3 regions of the Fusobacterium ulcerans genome follow, and region 3 is predicted to be linked to each of the others. Evidence: riboswitches for the same ligand, from Rfam matches in the RefSeq annotation. Region 3 holds a riboswitch; each other region holds the start of a gene.
The links. Region 3 has a riboswitch for cobalamin ahead of C4N20_RS15920 (ABC transporter substrate-binding protein). Riboswitches for the same ligand answer to the same signal wherever they lie in the genome.
Positions count from the first base shown of each region.

Region 1: linked by a shared signal. The riboswitch ahead of C4N20_RS15120 (cobyric acid synthase) and the one ahead of C4N20_RS15920 (ABC transporter substrate-binding protein) in region 3 are both predicted to bind cobalamin.
Region 2: linked by a shared signal. The riboswitch ahead of C4N20_RS00510 (TIM barrel protein) and the one ahead of C4N20_RS15920 (ABC transporter substrate-binding protein) in region 3 are both predicted to bind cobalamin.

Region 1 covers NZ_CP028105.1:3,267,214-3,274,430, forward strand. Annotated here, with positions in the region: gene C4N20_RS15110 (pyridoxal phosphate-dependent aminotransferase) at 1-457, opposite strand, end outside; gene cbiB (adenosylcobinamide-phosphate synthase CbiB) at 470-1,438, opposite strand; gene C4N20_RS15120 (cobyric acid synthase) at 1,442-2,920, opposite strand; cobalamin riboswitch at 3,322-3,499, opposite strand; gene C4N20_RS15125 (ATP-dependent helicase) at 3,620-5,473, opposite strand; gene C4N20_RS15130 (Gfo/Idh/MocA family protein) at 5,591-6,550, opposite strand; gene C4N20_RS15135 (ABC transporter permease) at 6,581-7,217, opposite strand, start outside.
Region 2 covers NZ_CP028105.1:87,977-95,193, reverse strand. Annotated here, with positions in the region: gene argH (argininosuccinate lyase) at 1-1,119, opposite strand, end outside; gene C4N20_RS00520 (Na+/H+ antiporter NhaC family protein) at 1,154-2,632, opposite strand; gene C4N20_RS00515 (cobyric acid synthase) at 2,945-4,438, opposite strand; cobalamin riboswitch at 4,608-4,783, shown strand; gene C4N20_RS00510 (TIM barrel protein) at 4,849-5,817, shown strand; gene C4N20_RS00505 (TonB-dependent receptor family protein) at 5,833-7,217, shown strand, end outside.
Region 3 covers NZ_CP028105.1:3,421,687-3,428,903, forward strand. Annotated here, with positions in the region: gene C4N20_RS15895 (aldo/keto reductase) at 1-415, shown strand, start outside; gene C4N20_RS15900 (MalY/PatB family protein) at 447-1,628, shown strand; gene C4N20_RS15905 (TIGR03905 family TSCPD domain-containing protein) at 1,819-2,064, opposite strand; gene C4N20_RS15910 (ABC transporter ATP-binding protein) at 2,075-2,821, opposite strand; gene C4N20_RS15915 (FecCD family ABC transporter permease) at 2,823-3,860, opposite strand; gene C4N20_RS15920 (ABC transporter substrate-binding protein) at 3,887-4,747, opposite strand; cobalamin riboswitch at 4,827-4,997, opposite strand; cobalamin riboswitch at 5,240-5,417, shown strand; gene C4N20_RS15925 (TonB-dependent receptor) at 5,581-7,217, shown strand, end outside.

The DNA.
Region 1 (7,217 bases), 150 kb from region 3:
CAGTAGGATTATTCGGGTTGCATATAACCACCAGATCACATTGAGGTACTTCTTTTAGAAAACTTTCTATATCTAAATTATAATTATTTTCTTCCAATAGAGGATAGTGAATTATTTCACTTTCCACACTGTCTAAAGCTCTTTTATACTCAGCAAAACTTGGAGATATTATCAATGTTTTTTTAGGCTTCATAGCTTTCATATACAAAAACAAAATTTCTGTTGCACCATTTCCAGCTATTATATTTTTAATATCAACTTTGTTATATCTTCCTATATTTTCTCTTAACTCTACATAGTCAGGGTCTGGATACTTTTCAAGAATATCAAAGTTCTCTATTATTGCTCTTTTGAAAGATTCAGGCACTCCCAGAGGATTTATATTAGAACTGTAATCTAATAATTCTCCCTTTCCCTCTCTTTTCAATCTGTAGATATTTCCTCCATGCAGATCCATCTTTTTCTCCTTCTACATCTTTTTTAGTAATAAATCTAATAAATAAGTAATCACTGTAAATAATACTATTCCCACCCATGAAGATACATAGAGAAGCTTTATAGCTTTCATAATATCTCTCAAATCAAAACTTTTCTTTTTATCTCCAATAGTTGGTTTTTCATATATCTTTCCAAAATAACTTGTCTTTCCTCCAAACTGCACTCCCAATGCTCCAGCAAATGCTGCCTCTGAGTTTCCAGAGTTTGGACTTGAATGATTCAATCTGTCTCTTGAAAATATTTTCCAAGCACCTTTATAATCAAATCTCAATATCATTGCTGCTAGAGGTATGATGAATCCCCCTGCTATTCTTGCAGGAATGAAGTTAACCACATCATCTGTTTTTGCAGAGACCATTCCAAAATCCATATATTTATCATTTTTGTAACCTACCATAGAATCAAGAGTATTTATTGCTTTGTATCCCATAGCAAAAGGAAGGGCAAGAGAAACTCCGTCTATATGTATAAAGCTTCCTAAAAAAGCAAAGAACATTGGCGCTATAACTCCATCTACACTGTTTTCGCTTATTGTTTCAAGAACGCTTCTTGTAATCTGACCAATATCCATATTTCCAGTATCTCTGCTTACAAGATAAGAAAGTTCTTTCTTAGCCTTTTCCAGATCTCCCTCTGTAAGTATTTTACATACTCTGAATCCTTCATCTGCCAGACTTTTTGTAGCAAGAGTAGTGTACAGAAAGAATATCTCCAAAATATATGAAATAGCTGATATATAGTAAGATACAATAAATGTAACTCCCACTACTATTATAGTAAGAAAAGCTCCTGAGATTTTTTTATTAGAAGTTTTATATAATATTTTTTCTAAAAAATTAATAAAGACTCCTATAATTCTCACAGGATGTGGAAACCAGTGGGGATCTCCAAATATTAAATCCATTACATATGCAATTCCATATTTCATTATAAAATTCATTTTCTACTCACCTAGTATTTCATATATTTTTTTCATATCTAAATTCTCTCTGAATATCTTTTCAAGCTTATCAAATTCCTGCTCTCTGTACTCATCAAAAGTTATTCCAGCTTCCATTTTCTCCAAGCCTTTTTTCTCTCTTATCTTATTTAGTATATTTCTTGTTACCTCTTCATTATCAAATATTCCATGAAGATATGTTCCAAATACATTATCTTTTACCACTGCAACTGTATGGTCATCATCAGTCACTGATTTTTCATTTCCAGCAGTAACTCCCTGATGTATCTCATATCCTTTTATTTTTACTCCATCCAGTCCTGAAATGATTCCAGCGGTATTTTTAAGCTCTCCAGAATACTGAGTAGTATTTTTTTCTTTTTCCATTATAGTTTCCATATCCAATATACCAAGTCCCGGTATCTCTTTAATGTCACTTTCGATTCCATATGGATCTTTTACTTTCTCTCCAAGCATTTGGAATCCACCACAGATTCCTATTACTGCTGTTCCTTTTCTTGAAGCTTTTATGATTTCAACAGCTATTCCTCTGTCTTTCAAATCTTTCAAATCATCTATTGTATTTTTAGAACCAGGTATGACGATCATATCCTCATCTCCCAATTCATCTGCTGAAGTCACATAATTTATGCTTACATCTTCCTGTATGCTTAGAGCATCTATATCTGTAAAGTTAGAAATATGTTTTAGTTTTATAACTGAAACTTTTATTCCCTTAGTGTCTTTTGATTTTTTAAATTTATCTGTTAAGCTGTCTTCATCTTCTATATCTACATCACTATATGGAAGTACTCCTACTATTGGGACTCCTGTAAGTTCCTCCAGTTTTTTCAGTCCCGGTTTAAGTATCTCTACATCTCCCCTGAACTTATTTATTATTACACCTTTTACTCTGGCTCTCTCTTCTGGTGCCATAAGCATTATAGTTCCATATACAGAAGCAAATACTCCTCCTCTGTCTATATCTGCAACTAAAATTACTGGTGCATCTGCCATGGCAGCCATTCCCATATTAGCTATATCTTCCTCTTTGATATTGATTTCTACTGGACTTCCTGCCCCTTCTATTACACATATATCAAAGTTTTCTCTGATTTTATTATATGAGTTCATTATTTCTGGCTTCAAAGTAAGTTTGAACTTTCCATACTCCATTCCGCTCATATTTCCAATAGATTTTCCATTTACTATAACTTGTATTTTTCTTGCAGTTGTAGGCTTTAATAAAATTGGATTCATGTAGGCTCTTGGTTCTATTTTTCCAGCCATAGCCTGAACTACCTGAGCTCTTCCCATTTCATCTCCATCTTTTGTTATAAATGAATTTAATGCCATATTCTGTGATTTGAAAGGAGCTACACTATATCCATCATTATAGAAAATTCTGCATAATCCTGTTACAGTTATACTTTTTCCAGCTCCTGATGATGTTCCAACTACCATTAGATTTCTATGCTTCATACCTACTCCCTCATGAATATTTTTATACTAAAAAAAGGTGCCATAAATACAGAAATATAATTTTAGAGTTTTTCCAGTAGAAATATTTATTATTAATTTTGTTCATAAAACGTAAAGAAGATAAGGATTACAACAGTTCCACTGTTGCATCTCAGTAATTATGGCAGTTAAAATTAACTGCTTAATTACTGGAAACTCATTTCTCTCAAACATACTGTTTTCTACATTTTATTCACTTCATTAATTACACAAATCTTTCTAATTTCCAAATCTCTAAAACTTAATCTAGCTTCTTGGTCACCTTTATCATTTTTAATATATTATTTTCAAGCACTTTTTTCTCCTCCAAATTTAATACTGGAGAGAAGTATAGTAAATATACACTTCCCGTCCCCGCAGGATAGTTAAAAGTTTTTAAGGCAGGTCTCCTGACTCAGACTCATTCTACTAACAGCCCTTCCCGAAATATTTCAGTGGTTAATCTGCTTTCGTCATCTTCACAGTGGCGGGACCGTGTAAGTTTTTCACTTAGCTTCCCTTTTAATTGCACATATGCAAACCCTAAAAAATTTATTTTTCACACACCAATTATACAAATTATTAATACTTTAGTCAAGCTTTTTAAATGGCTAAATCAGCAGGAACTATGCAGAAAATAACTGTATCGAAAGATATTAATCTATTTTATTTATAAAGAGGTTACTTTAAAAAAGAAGATTTTTTATCAAAATATCCAACTTTCTCATAAAAATATTCTGGGTGCAAAAGATAGAGATAACTCTTACCTCTGCTGCAAGCTACATAAAATAATCTCTTCTCCTCTTCCAGATTTTTTTCTTCAATATTGCTGGGAAAAACGCCTTCCAAAAGTGTTGGTATAAATACCGCTTCCCATTCCAATCCCTTAGAGGCATGAACAGATAGAACAGAGACTTTATTTTTAGTTATTTTTCCTTCAACAGCTAAAATACCTCTTAGCTCTCTAATATATATTTCTAAGCTTTTCTTTTCTTTTACACTACTCTTTATTGTTTTTAATTTCTCTACCTCTTCATTAGTAAAAATGGTTTTTTCCTTAATTATTTCAAACATTAGTTTTTCACATTTATTTAATATTTCACTTAAAGGGTAATCTGATATTTTATCACTTATCCTTATTATTCGATTTAAAACTTTATTGTCTATATTCTTTCTTTTCATTATATTTAATACAGAATAGGAATAATTCCTTGGCAGTACCTTTACCAATTCCTCCAGTTTTAAAATGTCTTCCTTATCATTCCATACTTCCAATATTTTTAAGTAAATATCTACAGGACTTCCAAAAGAAATCTCACTGTTCTTCTGTAAATTAAAAGGTATATTTTTCTCCTTCATTATTTTTTCCAACTTATTGATTATATATTTATTGCGATAGAGAATTGCCATTTCTTCATAAGGGATTCCTTTTTCTTTTAGCTCTTCTATCTTTCTGCAAATATATTCCCCTTGCTTTTCTTCATTTAGAAAGCCGATAACATGAGGTTTTTCTCCCTTCTTCATAGTTCCTTTTACATTTTTATTGTATTTCAAAAGGAACTTTTTAGATATTTTATTTGTATACTCTATTATTTCATCACTGCTTCTATAGTTTTTTTCCAATTTTATCATCTGACTATTAGGAAAATCCTTTCCAAATCTAAGTATATTTTCAAAGTCTGCACCTCTGAATCCATATATACTTTGGTAGTCATCTCCCACTGCCATTATATTTCCATTTGTTCCAGCCAGCATTTTTAAAAATTCCCTTTGAACAGAATTAGTATCCTGATACTCATCTACTATGATATATTTATATTTTTCTCTTAATAACTCAAGAAAAACTTTATCTGTTTTTAATTTTCTCAATACTTTTTCTATTAAATCTTCAAAGTCATACATTTGAAACTCTTTTTTGAATCTCCTGTACTTTATTTTTAAAAATTCCAGCTCCTCCAAATAACCTTTCTCTTTTTCATTTAAAAATTCTGACATATCTTTTTTTCTGCTTCTTGCAGCTTCAAATATTTCAATTACTCTTTTTTCAGAAAGAAAGTTACCCTTATTTTTATCTTTTAATGAATATTCACGAATAAGGAGGCTTATCACAGTACTATTTCTATTTTCATCTATTATATTTAATTTCTCTATCCCAAATATATTTTTATATTTAATGAGGAGTTCAGCACAAAGGGAATGAAATGTTGAAATTGACACTTTATTTTCTCTATTTTCAGTAAGGTTTTCCAATCTCTCTTTCATTTCCAAAGCAGCTTTTTTAGTAAATGTAAGCATCAAAATATTTTCTTCTGCTAATCCCTTTTCTATCATAAAGGCAGTCCTATATACTATAGTTCTTGTCTTTCCAGAGCCTGCTCCAGCTATCACCAAATATTGTCCTTCTATAAATGTCAGTGCTCTTAGCTGCTCTTCATTTAATTCTTTGGAATAGTTTATCCTATACTGCCCATTTAAAATATTTCTATCAAAGTCTTTTATCTCACGTTTTTCCAGTTTTTTTACAAGATATTTCAATTCCTCTTCAATTTTATTTTTTTCATTATTACTGCTTTTCCTAAAAAATTTTATATCTTCCTTTTCTTTCTCCTTCTGAAATACCTTTAAAAATGTTTCAAATATTTTACTCTCCTCCTAGTTTTTATTAGCCAGATTCTCCATAATTTCAACTACTTTTCTTGAATTTTTATGGCTGTTTACATCAGATTCAAGTTTCTTTCCTTTGATAAGATTTATAAATTCCATTGCTTCATAAACCATATCATTTTTATGAATATCTATTTCTATTTTTTCTTCTCTTCCATCTCTATATACTATTTTTACATCTTTCACAGTGGAAAGTTTTCCAATTATTATTGATCCCTTTTCTCCCTGTATTTCTGAAGGTGTTTTTGAATCAGTTATTTTTGAATATGTAATGCTTGCTATTTTATCACTGTACTTTAAGATTATATTTCCATATCCATCTGCTCCGCTGCTTACCAGATAGTTTCCTCCCATATATTCCTCTGGTATTCCAAACATACCAATAGTAAAATACAATGGATAAACTCCTATATCGTATAACGCCCCACCAGAAAACTTAGGATCAAATATATTTGTAAGCTCCCCTTTTTTCAAATTGTCATATCTTGAAGAATACTGACAATAGCTGGCTGATATACCTCTTACTGGTCCTATTTTCTCCAAGCTCTCTTTTATTACATTAAAATTTGGATTCAGTGTGGGTCTCATAGCTTCCATCAATACCACATTATTTTCTTTTGCTGTTTTTATCATTTCGTCTAATTCTTTTACAGTTGGAGCAATAGCTTTTTCACAAATTACATGCTTTCCATTTTCCATCATTTTTATAGCCTGTGATGGATGAAGTCCATTTGGAGAAGCAATATATACTGCATCTACTTTTTGACTTTCAGCCATTTCCTCCAATGAAAGATATATTGTTTTTATATCATGTTTTGTAGCAAAATAATCCCCTTTTTCTACACTTCTTGAATATACTGCTGTTACTTCACATTTTTTTATAGTTTTCAGTGCCTCTACAAATTTATCACTTATACAGCTTGTTCCTATTATCCCGAATCTTACCATTTTTTCCCTCCATGAATTATATATTTGTTATTAATCTCGATCTTTTAAGTATTCCCCTAAAATAAACAATGAAAATACTATTAAAAGTATCACTGAACTAAAGGCTGCACTTTCCAGATATTTTTTATTGGATACCAGAGAATAGTTTACCAGTGAAGCAACAGGGACTATATCCCCTAACTGCATAGTGTACCCTATTGTAAATTCTCCAAATACAATTGCGAATATCTGTAAAAATGCTGACAAAAAAATATTCTTTAAAATTGGAAACTCTATATATATAAATCTTTCAAATCCATTACTGCAATCCAATAGTGAACTTTCAAGAAGATTTACAGGAAATTTTTTTATATATTGATACATAAAGGAATATCCTATTGGAATACTTACCAAAATATATCCTATTCCTAAAAGCACGAGCAGAGGAATATTAAAAAGTACATTGAGATAAAAAAGTGCCACTGCTAAGAAAGCTCCTGATATTCCAAGATTTGAAAAAATTATTACGTCTGTTATTCTGCTGTAGTTTTTTATTATAAAATAGATGACAATTATTGAAATAAAACTCACTGCTGCTGATATTCCTATAGAATTCATTATCCCTCTTATCACTTCATAATCTTCATTAAAGCTCTTTGAGAATATTCTCATATATGCTTTAATTGAA
Region 2 (7,217 bases), 200 kb from region 3:
CAGATAATCAGCTACATCTGTTGCATTGATAAATCCTTGAGCAGCAGCTGCCAGAAGTCTCTCTTTTTTTACAGTCATAGTATGAATCATTCCATTGAATACAGCCAGACATCCTTTTACTGTATCAAGGCTGTCAAAGAAGTTTTCCTTATCTTCCTGCATATCTTTGTTATATGCAAGAGGGATTCCTTTCATAGTTGTAAGTAGAGCCATTAAATCTCCAAAAACTCTTCCGCTTTTTCCTCTTATAAGTTCAGCAGCATCAGGATTTTTCTTTTGAGGCATTATACTGCTTCCAGTAGAGAAAGAATCACTTAATTCTATATATCCAAAGTCATTGGAACTATAGATTATTATTTCTTCACAGAAACGAGAAAGATGCACCATAATAAGTGCAAAAGCATTCATTATTTCAATAAGATAATCTCTGTCGCTTACACTGTCCATACTGTTCCAAGTAGGAGAAGAGAACCCAAGTATAGAACTTGTGAAATTTCTGTCCAAAGGATAAGTAGTTCCAGCCAGAGCAGCAGATCCAAGTGGTGATGTATCAGCTAAAGCAGCAGCATTTTTAAGTCTGATAAAATCTCTTCTGAACATTTCAGCATAAGCTAAAATATAGTGAGAAAAAGAAACTGGCTGAGCTTTTTGCAGATGAGTGAATCCGGGCATATATGTAGATATATTTTCTTTAGCAATTTCATTTATTATTTCAAGCAGATCAAGAAGCTGTGCCTGTACTTTTACTATTTCATCTTTTGTAAATAATTTCATATCTAAAGCAACTTGGTCGTTTCTGCTTCTTCCAGTATGAAGCTTTTTTCCTATATCTCCAATTCTATCTATAAGGATTTTTTCAATATTCATATGAATATCTTCATATTCTATTGAGAAAATAATTTTTCCCTCTTCAATGTCATTTAATATTTCTCTAAGTGTTTTTTCTATAAGTTCACAGTCTGAAACAGGTATTATTCCTTGTTTACCAAGCCCTCTCACATGAGCAATGCTTCCCATAATATCATATTTGTAAAGTCTCTTATCAAAGTTTATTGATGAATGAAAGTCAAGAATAAGATGACTTGCCTTTTCTTTAAATCTTCCTGAAAAAAATTGCATTATAACATCTCCTTAAAAATTATTTATTTCAAAATTATTTATTTCCCTGTTTTATTTTTATAACTGTTAAAATTGTAAGCTGTAAAACAATAGCAGCTGCAAGAACAAGATAACTCTGGAAGAATCCACCTATAAGGAAAGTTCCCATAGAGATTACTCCATTGATAGATGCATAGTAGAATTGAGTTTTTACGTGTTCAATATGACTGCATCCAGAACCAGCAGAAGCCAGTATAGTAGTATCTGATATTGGTGAAACGTGATCTCCGAATAATCCTCCAGAAAGTATAGAACCAATAGTAACATACAAAGGAGCGTTAAGAGCTACTGCCATAGGAATAACTATTGGAATCATTATACTGTATGTTCCCCAAGAACTTCCAGTAGAAAATGATATTATACATCCAAGTAAGAAAGCGATCATTGGGATAAATCCAGAATTAAGATTTATACTTTTTATAAAGTGGACTATGTAGTCAGCAGAACCAAGATTTTTATTAATAGTTCCTAAAGACCATGCAAGTATAAGGATTATAGATATTTGAGTCATTTTATTTATACCATTTAGGTATATTGAAAATATCTCATTAAAAGTTTTGCTCTTATTTATCAACATCATGACAGAAAGAACAATAGCTGCATATAAATATCCACTGCTCAATGCTGCTCTGAATTCACTTCCAGAAAATCTTCTGAACATGAAATCAAATCCAAGCATAGAGAATAATGTGATTAAAAGAACCAAAATTGGAAGCCATACATAGATAGGCTTGGCATTTTCTACAATATACTCTTTTTTCTCTAAAACTTCAAGTTCTGTATCGTTGAATATATCATCTTCAACTTTTTTCATAGGTCCAAAATCCAGCTTCATAATTGCTAAAGTAGGAACAATAGTAAGGGCAAGAAGTGGATACGTATTAAATGGTATTGCTTTTACAAAACTTTCATAGTCAGAAAGATTTAGATTTAAATTTTCAAATTCTTTTTGAAGAAGTCCAATGATGAAAACTCCCCATCCAATAAATGGAACTAATACTGCTACTGGTGATGAAGTAGTATCAAGAATAAAAGCAAGCTTTTCTTTAGATATTTTTAATTTTTTGAAAAATGGAGCAAAGATTGGTCCAACAATCAATGGAGTACCTAAGTCAGAGAAAAAAATAACTATTCCTGCAAGGTAGGCTGAAAGCTGGGCCTTAGTTTTAGAGTTGATATATTTACCAACACTTTGAGCAAAGGCATAAGCTCCTCCTGATCTCATCATCAGTTCTATAAATCCACCTATGAATACCATCAAGACAATAACACCAGCATTATAGCTGTCAGTAAGCTGTTTTACAAAATAATCTGTCATCAATGTTTTTGTAGTAAGAAGAGGATTATAATTCAGCAGTATAAGAGCCCCTAGAAATACACTTGTGAAAAGTGACAAAATTACATTTTTAGTTTTTATTGCCATAGCAACTGCTATTATGATAGGCAATATAGACAAAAACCCATAGTTTTCCATAAAAAATTCCCCCTTAAAATTAATTTTTAATATAAAAAGCCAGCCATATAAATGACCAGCTTGATTTTAAATAAAAAAGCCAATAGACGTACTATTGGCTAAACAAAAACTTTTTTATGCTTATAAAGATATAAATGCCATCTTTAATCTTTTCCAAAAGAAATATAATCAATCAGCCATTGAAAGTGGAATATTAGTTTTATAATTTAGATATACCTTGCCTTTCACGCCTCAATAACATTTTATTTCCCCCAGTTTTATTTTTTATCTAAGTTATACTACTAAAAAAAAACTCATATGTCAATAAAAAATTTATTTTAGAATGTTGTATATTGCATCTATATCTAAATTATTTCTAAGTAAATCAGCTAATTTATTATATTCATTTTCTTTGAATTCAGAAAAATTAAAAAGTTCTTCAACTGGTTTCAACCCTTTTTTCTTTCTGATGTTATTTAAAAATATTCTGGTGAATTTGCTGTTGTCAAAGATTCCATGGATGTATGTTCCAAAGGCATTATCTTTTGCAAGGACAGTGTAGTCGTTTTCCAAAGTAAGATTTTTTTCACTTCCATGTGTAATTCCCTGATGAATTTCATAACCTTTTATATGAAGCCCTTCACAATCAGCTAGTAGGTCACACTTAGAATCAGAAAGAGTTTTTTCTACCTGTTTTGTATATTTCATTTTTTCCATTGTAGTAACAGTATCCATTATTCCAAAACCTTCAGTTTTCTCGATGTCGCTTTCAATATGGTGAGGATCAAATATCTCTTTTCCCATCATTTGAAATCCACCGCATATACCTATTACAGTAGTTCCAGCAGAATATAGTTTTTTTATTTTATCAAAAATACCATTAGCTTTCAGCAGTTCAAGATCAGAAAGAGTATTTTTACTTCCTGGAAGAATAATTATATCCTCGTCTCCCAGCTGTTCAGGACTATATACATAATTCAGAGCTACATCAGGATATTGACTTAAAGCATCAAAGTCAGTGTAGTTAGACATTTTATTAGTTCTTATTACACTGATGTTTATATCTCTTTTTTCATTTGTGTTAGTAGTTAATTTTTTAGCCAGAACATCCTCTTCTTCAATATCCAGCTTTTCATATGGAACTACACCTAATACTTTTATATCTAACCCTTCATCTTTTAATTTCTTCTCAAACATCTCTATACCAGGTTTTAAAAGTTCCAGATCACCTCTAAATTTATTTATTATAACCCCTTTTATTCTCTTTCTGTCATTTTCATCAAGAAGAGCTATGTTTCCATAAAGAGAAGCAAAAACTCCTCCAGTCTCAATATTTCCTACTAGAACAACAGGAGCATCTACAAGTTCAGCCATTCCCATATTTACCAGATCCCATTCTCTAAGATTGATTTCAGCAGGACTTCCTCCTCCTTCTAACACTCCAATATCAAAATTATTTTCTATTATGTCATAATTTCTTTTTGCTATAACTTTCAATTCTTTAGAATTTGAAAAATAGTCTATAGCATTCATATTTGTATTTGGGATTCCTTCAATAATAATTTGAGAATTATTATCTGAGTTTGGTTTTAAGAGTATTGGATTCATAAAAACTCTAGGAAGTTCCATAGCAGCTTCAGCTTGTACTACCTGAGCTCTTCCCATTTCTAATCCGTCTATATCTACAAATGAGTTGAGAGCCATATTTTGAGATTTAAAAGGAGAAACTCTGTATCCGTCTTGGGCAAATATTCTGCATAATCCAGCAGTTATAATGCTCTTTCCAACAGAAGAACCAGTTCCTTGTATCATAATTTTTTTATGCATAATACACCTCTATTATTATTTTCTTTCAATTAGATGGTATCATAGTTTTGTGTATAATTTCAACAGCTAAAAAATATATAGATTCGAAATAAAACTTTTATTATTTGAATGTATATCTAAAATTATTGACAAAAATGTCTAAAAATTATATCATAAAGTTGATAAACAAACAGAAAAGTGAAAGTAAGGTGCTTGTTTAAGCTTAATAGAGGAAGATGGGTGCGAACCCCACACAGCGAAAGCTACTGTATAGAGGACGAAATCATGTATGCCACTGGGAAACTGGGAAGGTGTGAAAGTAGAAAGATTCTGAGTCAGGAGACTTACCAATAGATAAAAGTATATTTTAATATATTTATCCAGTAAGGTAGGCAGACTATTTTATTGGATTTTTTATTTGGAGGTTTTTGATGAGGAAAATTCTTAATATAACAGATTTTTATACTAATGAAGAAAATGAAAAAATGATGAAATATTATTGTGATAAGTATAATTTTAATGGCTTTGAGCTTATAAAATTCGACCTAGAAAAGGACAATGCTCCATTGAAAAAATTGATAAGAGGTTATCATATGAGATTTTTTCCAATGTGGCTGGATCTATATCAGGGAAAATATGAGATGCTCAAAGAAAAATTTAAAGAGAATCAGGAAATATTTTACTGGTGTGGTGGAACTACCAGAGAGGAATTAATTGAATACTATAAAAAAGAACTAGAAACAGCAGAAAAACTTGAAGCAGAATATGTTGTATTTCATGCTTGCTATGTAGATGATGAAGGAAGTTTAATATATGAATTTCAATATTCAGATAAAGAGGTTCTTCAAAATGTTGTTGAGTTAGTGAATGAAGTTTTTGGAGAGAAAAAATATAAGTTTAAACTTCTATTAGAAAATTTATGGTGGCCAGGACTTAGATTGACTTCAAAAGAAGAGATAGAATTTCTGGTTGAAAATATAAACTATAAAAATATTGGCTTCATGCTTGATACAGGGCATATGCTGAATAATGAACCTAAGCTTAGAACAGTTGATGAAGGAATAGAGTATATTGAGAAAAATATTGCTGAAATGGGAGAATTGAAAAAGTATATAAAGGGAGTTCATCTGAACTTTTCTCTTTCAGGAAAATATCTTACAGAAGCAGTAGAAAAGCATAAAAATTCAGAAGCTGAGAGAGAGAAAACTTTGAAAAATATATACAGTCATGTAAGCCAGATAGATCAACATCTTCCTTTTGAAGATGAAAGAATAATAGGAATATTAGAAAGCTTACCATTGGATTGGGTGGTATATGAATTTATATATTATGGCACTGATGATTTGGAAAAAAAGGTAAAACGTCAGGATAGGATATTAAAGAAATTAAATTTTAAATAAACTTTGGGAGGAGAAATGAAAAAAGCTTTAATGGTAGCAGCAATACTAACAGTGAGCACAACAATAATGGCAGAGGAAAATATCGCCAGTCGAAGATTAACTGAATCAGTTATTTCTACAGAGAATTTTGAAACAAGTGTGTTGGATACTGCTAAAAATGTAACTATTGTAACTCAGGAGGATATTCAAAATAAGGGAGCCAGCACAGTGGAAGAAGCTCTTAGAGGAGTTCCGGGGTTAGATATAAGATTAATGGATGGTTCTGATCCAGTATTTGATATGAGAGGTTCAGGAGCTACAGCAGGAAGCAATACTCTTGTACTTTTAGATGGAGTTCCTTTGAATAATATAGAAGGAAGATATTTTACAAGTCAGATTCCTGTTGACCAAATAGACAAAATAGAGATAATTCCTTCAGGGGGAGCTGTAATGTATGGAGATGGAGCTACTGGAGGAGTGATAAATATTATTACAAAACTTCCTCAAGATAAGAAAAATTATGGTAGTGTGAATATGGAAGCAGGGTCGTGGAATACAAGAAAAGGAACTGTAAATTATGGAACTAAAATAGGGAATAAATTTCTATTGGATACTTCATATACATATACTGAAGGGGATGGATATAGAACTCCACATCCTGACTATAAAGATGGAGATACCAAAAAATCACTTTGGTTAAGAGGTAGATATCTGCTTGATGATGGTTATTTGGAAATGAGATATAATTATAACAAAGTAGAGGATAGCTACAGTGATTATTTAACAAAAGAAAAATTTGATGACAGTATAAAACAACATGGAGCATCAGGAGGAAAATATAAAAATATATCAAATGAATATACTTTGACATATAATAAAAAATTATCTGATAAATTATCTTTTCTGATTTATGGAGGATATACAGAGAATGATTATAGATATAAAGCAACATATTATCCAAGTGCATACAATGAAAATAAAAGAAATATAATAACTCAATATTATATAAAACCACAATTAAAATATACTTATGGAGAAGATAGTTATGTGATTTTTGGTGGAGATTACAAAAATGGAAAAGTAGAAGATAAAACTTCTGGAAATCCTGATAAAGAAAAAGAATCATATGGAGGATATATTTTAAATAAAACAACAGTTGGGCAATTCCAATTTACTCAGGGATACAGAAAAGAGAGAAGTGAATTTGATTATTTTGTTACAAAATATGGACCAGGACCTTCATTTACTCCAAGCATAAATAACTTTAAAAAGAAATTTTCAAGTGATGCATATGAGTTAGCAGTAAATTATTTGTATTCAGATACAGGAAGTATATATTTAAGTTTTACACAAGGATTTAGAACTCCAAGTACAGATGATTTAGGAGCATGGTATGGAGACATTGATGTGCAAGAAACAAG
Region 3 (7,217 bases):
TGAAATTCATCACTTTGAAGAACTTCTTCCAGAAGCAGAGATCATACCTATGATAGATCAAATCGAGCTTCACCCACTAAATCAACAGCTTAAATCAAGAGCATACTGCAATGAAAAAGGTATCATAGTTGAATCTTGGAGCCCATTAATGCAGGGAAATCTTGAAAATGATGTCATAGAAAAAATCGGAAAAATACATGGAAAAACAGTTGCTCAGGTTATCCTTAAATGGCATCTGCAATCTGGACTTCTTCCATTGCCAAAATCTGTAACTCCATCTAGAATAAAAGAAAACAAAGATCTTGATTTTACTCTTTCTACTGAAGAAATGAATACTATCAATGCTTTAAATAAAAAAGAAAGATTTGCAACTCACCCAGATAATATGAGTTCTGGTTTTGAAAATTTAAGATAAAATTATCAAATATCTATGGAGGAAATGTTAAATGAAATATAATTTTGATGAAATAATTGATAGAAGTAAGACAAACTCTAGAAAATGGAACCCTGAAATATATAAAAATACATATAATGGAAAAACTGATCTGCTTCCTTTATGGGTAGCAGATATGGATTTTAAAGTTGCTCCAGCTATACTTGACAGCCTTCAAGCTATACTGACTCATGGTGTACTTGGGTATACTGCAACTGATGATGAATATTTTCAAGCTATCATTGACTGGAACAAAAACAGAAAAAATGTAGATCTTAAAAAAGAATGGATAATATTTACAAACGGAGTTGTACCAGCTCTTAACTATATGATACAGACATTTACTAAGGAAGGGGATTCTATCCTTATACAAACTCCTGTATATCACCCATTCAGAATATCTACTGAAAACAACAATAGAAAAATAGTTACTAATCCTCTGATAGATACTAAAGGTTACTACACTGTAGATTTTGATGATCTTGAAAAGAAAATAGTTGAAAATAGTGTAAAAATGTTTATCTTGTGCAATCCTCATAACCCTGTGGGAAGAGTGTGGACTAAAGAAGAACTTGAAAAAATGGGAGAAATCTGCTTAAAACACAATGTACTTGTGATATCTGATGAGATTCACTCTGACCTTATTTTCAAAGACAGCAAGTTCACTTCATTCCTTACATTGAAAGATGAGCTTAAAAATAATTGCATAGTTTGTACAGCTCCAAGCAAAACATTCAATCTTGCTGGACTTCAAACTTCTCTTATCTTTATAGTTGATGATGAAATAAGAGATAAATACAAGAATACTCTTATGAAAATAAGACTTGAAACTCCTAGTACTTTTGGTATAGAAGCTATCAAAGCTGGATATATGCACTCTGGTGAATGGCTTGATGAGTTGATAGACTATCTTGATGGTAATAGAAAATTCATTGAAGAATATATCAAAGAAAATATGCCGGGAGTAAAATATCTAAAACCTGAAGGAACTTACCTTGCATGGATAGATTTCAGAGATGTATTAAAAGATGGAGAAACTTTAGAAGAAATATTTGAAGATAAAGCAAAAGTTGCTATTGACTATGGTAACTGGTTCGGAGCAGAGGGAGCAGGTTATGTAAGACTTAACTTTGCATGTCCTAAATCGATAGTTAAAGAAGCTCTGGACAGAGTTAAAAATGTAATATATAAATAAAATAATAGATAGAAATCAAGAAAATAGTTATGTTACAGAAATTCAGGAGGACTTAATGCACAGTCTGATTTCTAAAGATATTCAAAATTTAATGGATTAAAAACAGTTTTACAGTAAAATAAGAAATTTAATATTGATATATTTTCAAACAGCCTTAACCCTCAATATCAAGAGCTAAGGCTGTTTTATTTTATCTCCCTGTCAGCTGCATAAGTATTTTACACAATTCCCTCATACATGAAGTTCCTCTTTCTCTGCATTCAATATGATACAGATCATTTATTATCTTGTCTATCTTCATATCTTTCAGCAGTATTTCAAAAGCTTTTGAATCTCCATCACAGCACCCGAAAAATTTTACTTTTCTCAATATTCCATCTTCAATTTCTACACCAATCTCTTTTGCACATACACCATTAGTTTTGTATATTTCCATACTGCACCTCCTAGAATATAATAAGTGGTCTGTTGGTTTTTGGATGCTTTGCAACTTCGCATTCTACATCAAAAACTTTCTTTATATTTGCCTTAGTAAAAACCTCATCTGGACTTCCCTGAATCTCTATTTTCCCTTTTTTCATTCCATAAATATAGTCGCAATATGAACTGGCAATATTCATATCATGTATCACAGCTAAAATAGTTTTATTGGTCTTTCTTACAAGCTTCATTATCTCAATCTGATATTTTATATCCAGATGATTTGTAGGCTCATCCAATACCAATATATCACTGTCCTGAGCCAATGCTCTTGCTATAAGGACTCTCTGCATCTCTCCCCCAGAGAGAGTGAGAAAACTTCTGTCCTTCATCTCTTCCAGCCCCACTGATGCCAGTGCTTCTTTTATAACTTCTTTTTTCTCCAGAGTGAACAGGGAATTTTGATGAGCATATCTTCCCATTTCCACTATCTCCTCCACAGTAAAATCAAAGTTCATATTCTGTTTTTGAGCCAGTACAGCCATTTTCCTAGCAATAATTTTTGGCTTGTAATCATTTAATTCTATATTATCAATTATTATCTCTCCATTTTTATGTTTAAGAAATCTGTATATATTCTTCAGAAGTGTACTTTTTCCACAGCCGTTAGCACCAATTATCCCTACAAATTTCTTTTCTTTCACTATGAGAGATACATCTTCCAGTATATTTTCATTATCTATAGAATACCCAAGTTTTTTTACTTCTATCATACTACTCCCCTCCAAATCTATATGCTTTCTTTCTCAACATATTTAAAAAGAATGGAGCTCCAAACATAGAAGTTATAACTCCTATTGGTATTTCCTGCGAGGTAAAAAGACTCCTAGTCAGAGCATCTGTCAATATGAGGAATACTCCTCCCATAAGTATGGCACAAGGTATAACTTTTTTATGATTTCCTCCCACCAGTCCTCTTGTCACATGTGGAATCACTAAGCCTACAAATCCTATTATCCCTGTATTTGATACTATTACTCCTGTTAAAAATGTTGATACCAGCACTATCAGAAGCCTTATTTTCTTTACATCAACTCCCAGAGCTACAGCATTTTCATCCCCTGTTACCAGTATATTCAATTCTCTATACTTTGGATATACCAGAAAAAATGATACTCCTAGACTTATTAATGCAAAAGGGATATATTTCCAGTTGGAACCTCCCAGACTTCCTGACATCCAGAATATGGCCCCTCTCAATTCTTTTTCATTAGGTGCCATCATTATCATCAATGTAGTTATCCCAGAAAAAAGCGAAGATACTGCCACTCCGATAAGTACCAGTCTTGTACTGGAAAATCCCCCTGCTCCTGCAAAATAGAAAACTAAAAAAGCTGTAAAAGTTCCAAATACAAAAGCTCCTATTGGAACAGAGAGCATAGTTCCCCCTAAAAACAGAATAGCCATTACTGCCCCTGTACTTGCCCCTGCTGATATCCCCAATATATATGGACTTGCCAGAGGATTTTTAGTAAGACACTGCATCAGTATTCCCACCAGTGCCAGTGCCCCTCCTGCTGTCATTCCCATTATTATTCTTGGAACTCTCAAATTCCACACTATTATCTCTATACTATTTTTCCATTCTTTCTGAAAAATTTCTCTCCCCAGACTCTTATTCACTATTATTTTCCAGACATCTGTTCCTTTGAGAGATACAGACCCTATAGTCACTATGAATGTAGAACACATAATGAGTAATATACATAGAATCAGGCATAATACTTTGTAATTGTTAAATAATTTTTTCATTTTTTCTCCATCTTAGTATTTGTTATCTAAATTTCCACATTATGAAACTCTTTTGCAAGTTTTTTTACTGCATTTACATTTCTTATTCCTGCTGATATATCTCCCAATCTTATCACTGCAAATCTCTCGTTTTTTACAGCATCAATATCTTTTATAGGAGATTTCTCCTTTAAATATTCTATCTTTTTATCAACAGTATTATCACCATAATCTATTATCAGTATAATTTCAGGATCTGCCATCAACACTTTTTCCCATGTACCATTTCCAAAGCTTCCTCTGATATCTTTAAATATATTTTCTCCTCCAGCCAGCTCAATGATGGTATTTCCTATTCCTCCCCCACCAACAACAAAGGGAGCACTTTCTCCTCCATCATATGGAAGTACCGTTACTTTCTCTTTTGGAAGTTTTTCCTTGATCTGTTCAAGTTCATTTTTCATATTTGCAACTATTTTCTGAGCATTATTTTTCTTATCAAATATCCTGCCAAATTCCAATATATCATCAAATACATCATCTATATTATTACTTTCCAATGATTTCATGAAAAATACTTCTACTCCATTTCCATTTAACTCCTCTACACTTCCTAGATTATTGGGCATACTAAGAGATTTCCACCCTGTTACAAAATCTGGATTTACTGAATAAAAAACTTCCTTGCTCGGATATTTAGAAGATAGAACAGGTATCTTTTCATATTTTTCTTTCAGTTCAGGAAGTATTTCATTATCCATAAATGCCGTTCCTGCCACTTGTTCCTCTGCTCCAATAGCAAGAAGTATCTCTGTAGTAAATTGTGAAGCTGATACAGCTCTTTGAGGTGCTTTTCCAAAACTGATATTGCTCAGAATAACCAAAAATAGAAGTAATCTTTTAAACATATTTTCCTCCAAAAAATAAAAAAACCGTTCTTAAAATAAGAAGACGGCATAAAAATACCTTATCCGTCCTCGCAGATATAGAATAAATCAATCTTTGGCAGGTCTCCTGACTTGACTTCATTTTACTTGCAAACCTTCCCAGCCGTGAGCCAGTGGTGCTTTGCTTTCATCCATCTTACAGTGGCGGGACCGTGCAGGATTTCAACCTGCTTCCCTTTTAATCAAATGAACCATAGATTTCTATTATATTTATATTTTTGATTAATTATACAATACTTAAATTTTTTAGTCAAATGAATAGTGAAATATCTTCCATTATTTATATTTTAATCTTTTAGTTTCATAGAATATAGATGCTTTTCAGCTTAAAATTCAGTACTTTCTTTTTCTTGTTCTTCCAATTTTACACTTTCATTGTAAATTAAAATTTCTTTTTTTCATATCACATGTTATTTTAGTTGACATTATATTATTAATTTAGTATAATCTGTGCGTAATAAAATATATTTAGGTGCTTTTATAAAGCTTAATAGAGGAAGCAGGGTGAAAATCCCTCACAGCGAGAGCTGCTGTATAGTGGACGAAATCACATTATGTCACTGGGAAACTGGGAAGGCGTGAGAGTAGGATGAAACTGAGTCAGAAGACTTACCAAATAGTCATATATTTTGTTTAAAAAGCTTTTTTGCTTATTAAACATATTTTTAAATTGACTCTCTAGTAAGGTAGGATCTCTATTTTATTAGAGTTTTTTTATTTCTAATAAATAGTTCCCTTCCTACCAAAACACAGGAATTTTTTACAACTGAATCTTAAAAATATGGAGGAAAGAAATGTACAAAAAAATTGGAATTTTAGCTTTGATTCTAAGCTCTACTATTTATGCTGAAGAAGTTCAAAGTACAAAGCTTAATGAAAGTGTTATCTCGACTGAAAACTTTGAAACAAGTGTAAGAGATACAGCAGCAAATATCTCTATTGTCACAGCAAAAGAGATTGAAAAAACTGGTGCAAAAAATCTTGTTGATGCTCTTAAAAATGTTCCTGGTATCTTTGTTAAACATTATGCTGGGGGAATAAAATTTGACATAAGAGGACTGAATTCAATGTACAGTGACAGAAATGCCCTGATTACACTTGATGGAGTTCCTGTGACATCTGCACAAGTATCAAATATTCCAATAGAAACTATTGAAAGAATTGAGGTAATCCCAGGTGGAGGAGGTATTCTCTATGGAGATAAAGCTATTGGAGGTATAGTTAATATTATCAGTAAATCAGCTCTTGATAAAAAAAATTATGGAACTGTCTACTCTCAATTTGGAAGCAACAGTGAACATAAAGTAGGATTCAATTATGGAACTAAACTTACAGACAGACTTATTACAGAAGTAGGATATACAGACTATGATTCTGATGGTTGGAGAAGAGGAGAGAAGTTTGATAAAAAAGAGGGGCGTTTTAAAGCTAAATACCTATTAGATGATGGAGAAATAGAATTTAAATACAATCACTCAGATAACAAAACATATAAAGGAATAGCTGTTCCAAGCTATATTCTTGATGATGACAGAAGAAATCCCGGAAGTCTTTCTAAGGGTAAAAATAAAAGTAATGATTACTATTTAAAATGGAAGCAAAACCTTTCAGAAGATACAGAGTTTTTGATATATGGAAACTATTATGAGAATAAAAAATGGCTTTTTAACAAAAGTAAAAACTCTTTCTACAGAGATGGGGATGAAGTAAGAAAATATGTGAAAGCTCAAATTAAACATACATATCTTCCAGAAAGCTATTTTATAGCTGGTATAGATATACTGCAAGATGAAGTGAAACCTTATGATACTTCAGCTAAATGGAATGGATCTCTTGGAAGGTATGTAAAAAGTGGCGACTCAACTAAAGATGGTTTTGGTATCTTTGCTTTGAATAAATATTCTACTGGCAAATTCCAATTTACTCAAGGAATAAGATATGATTATGCAGATTATGACTTCTATTGGAGAAATGCCTCTCTTAATGCTTCTGACAAGAGAGGAACTAGAGACAACGCAAAATATAATGACTATTCTTTTGAGCTAAGTGCAAATTATCTATACTCTGAAACTGGTTCTACATACCTTACATACACAAGATCTTTCAGAACTCCTACTGCTGGAGAAATTTATTATACTCGTAATTCAGAAAGACTTGATCCTCAGCTTCAGGATACTATCGAGCTTGGTATAAAAGATTTCTTTGCTAATACTTATGTATCTGCTTCTACATTCTATAAAATGACCCATGATGAAATATATTCAACTATTCCTCCTGAATTTACTGGAATGGTAAACTACAATATAGGGAACAGTGAAAGAATAGGAGCTGAAGTTTATGCTGAACACTATATAGGTGATCTGACTTTGAAATCTTCAGTGACATATCTGCATCATAAAGTTATAAGTGGAAAATACAGTGGAAGCAAAAT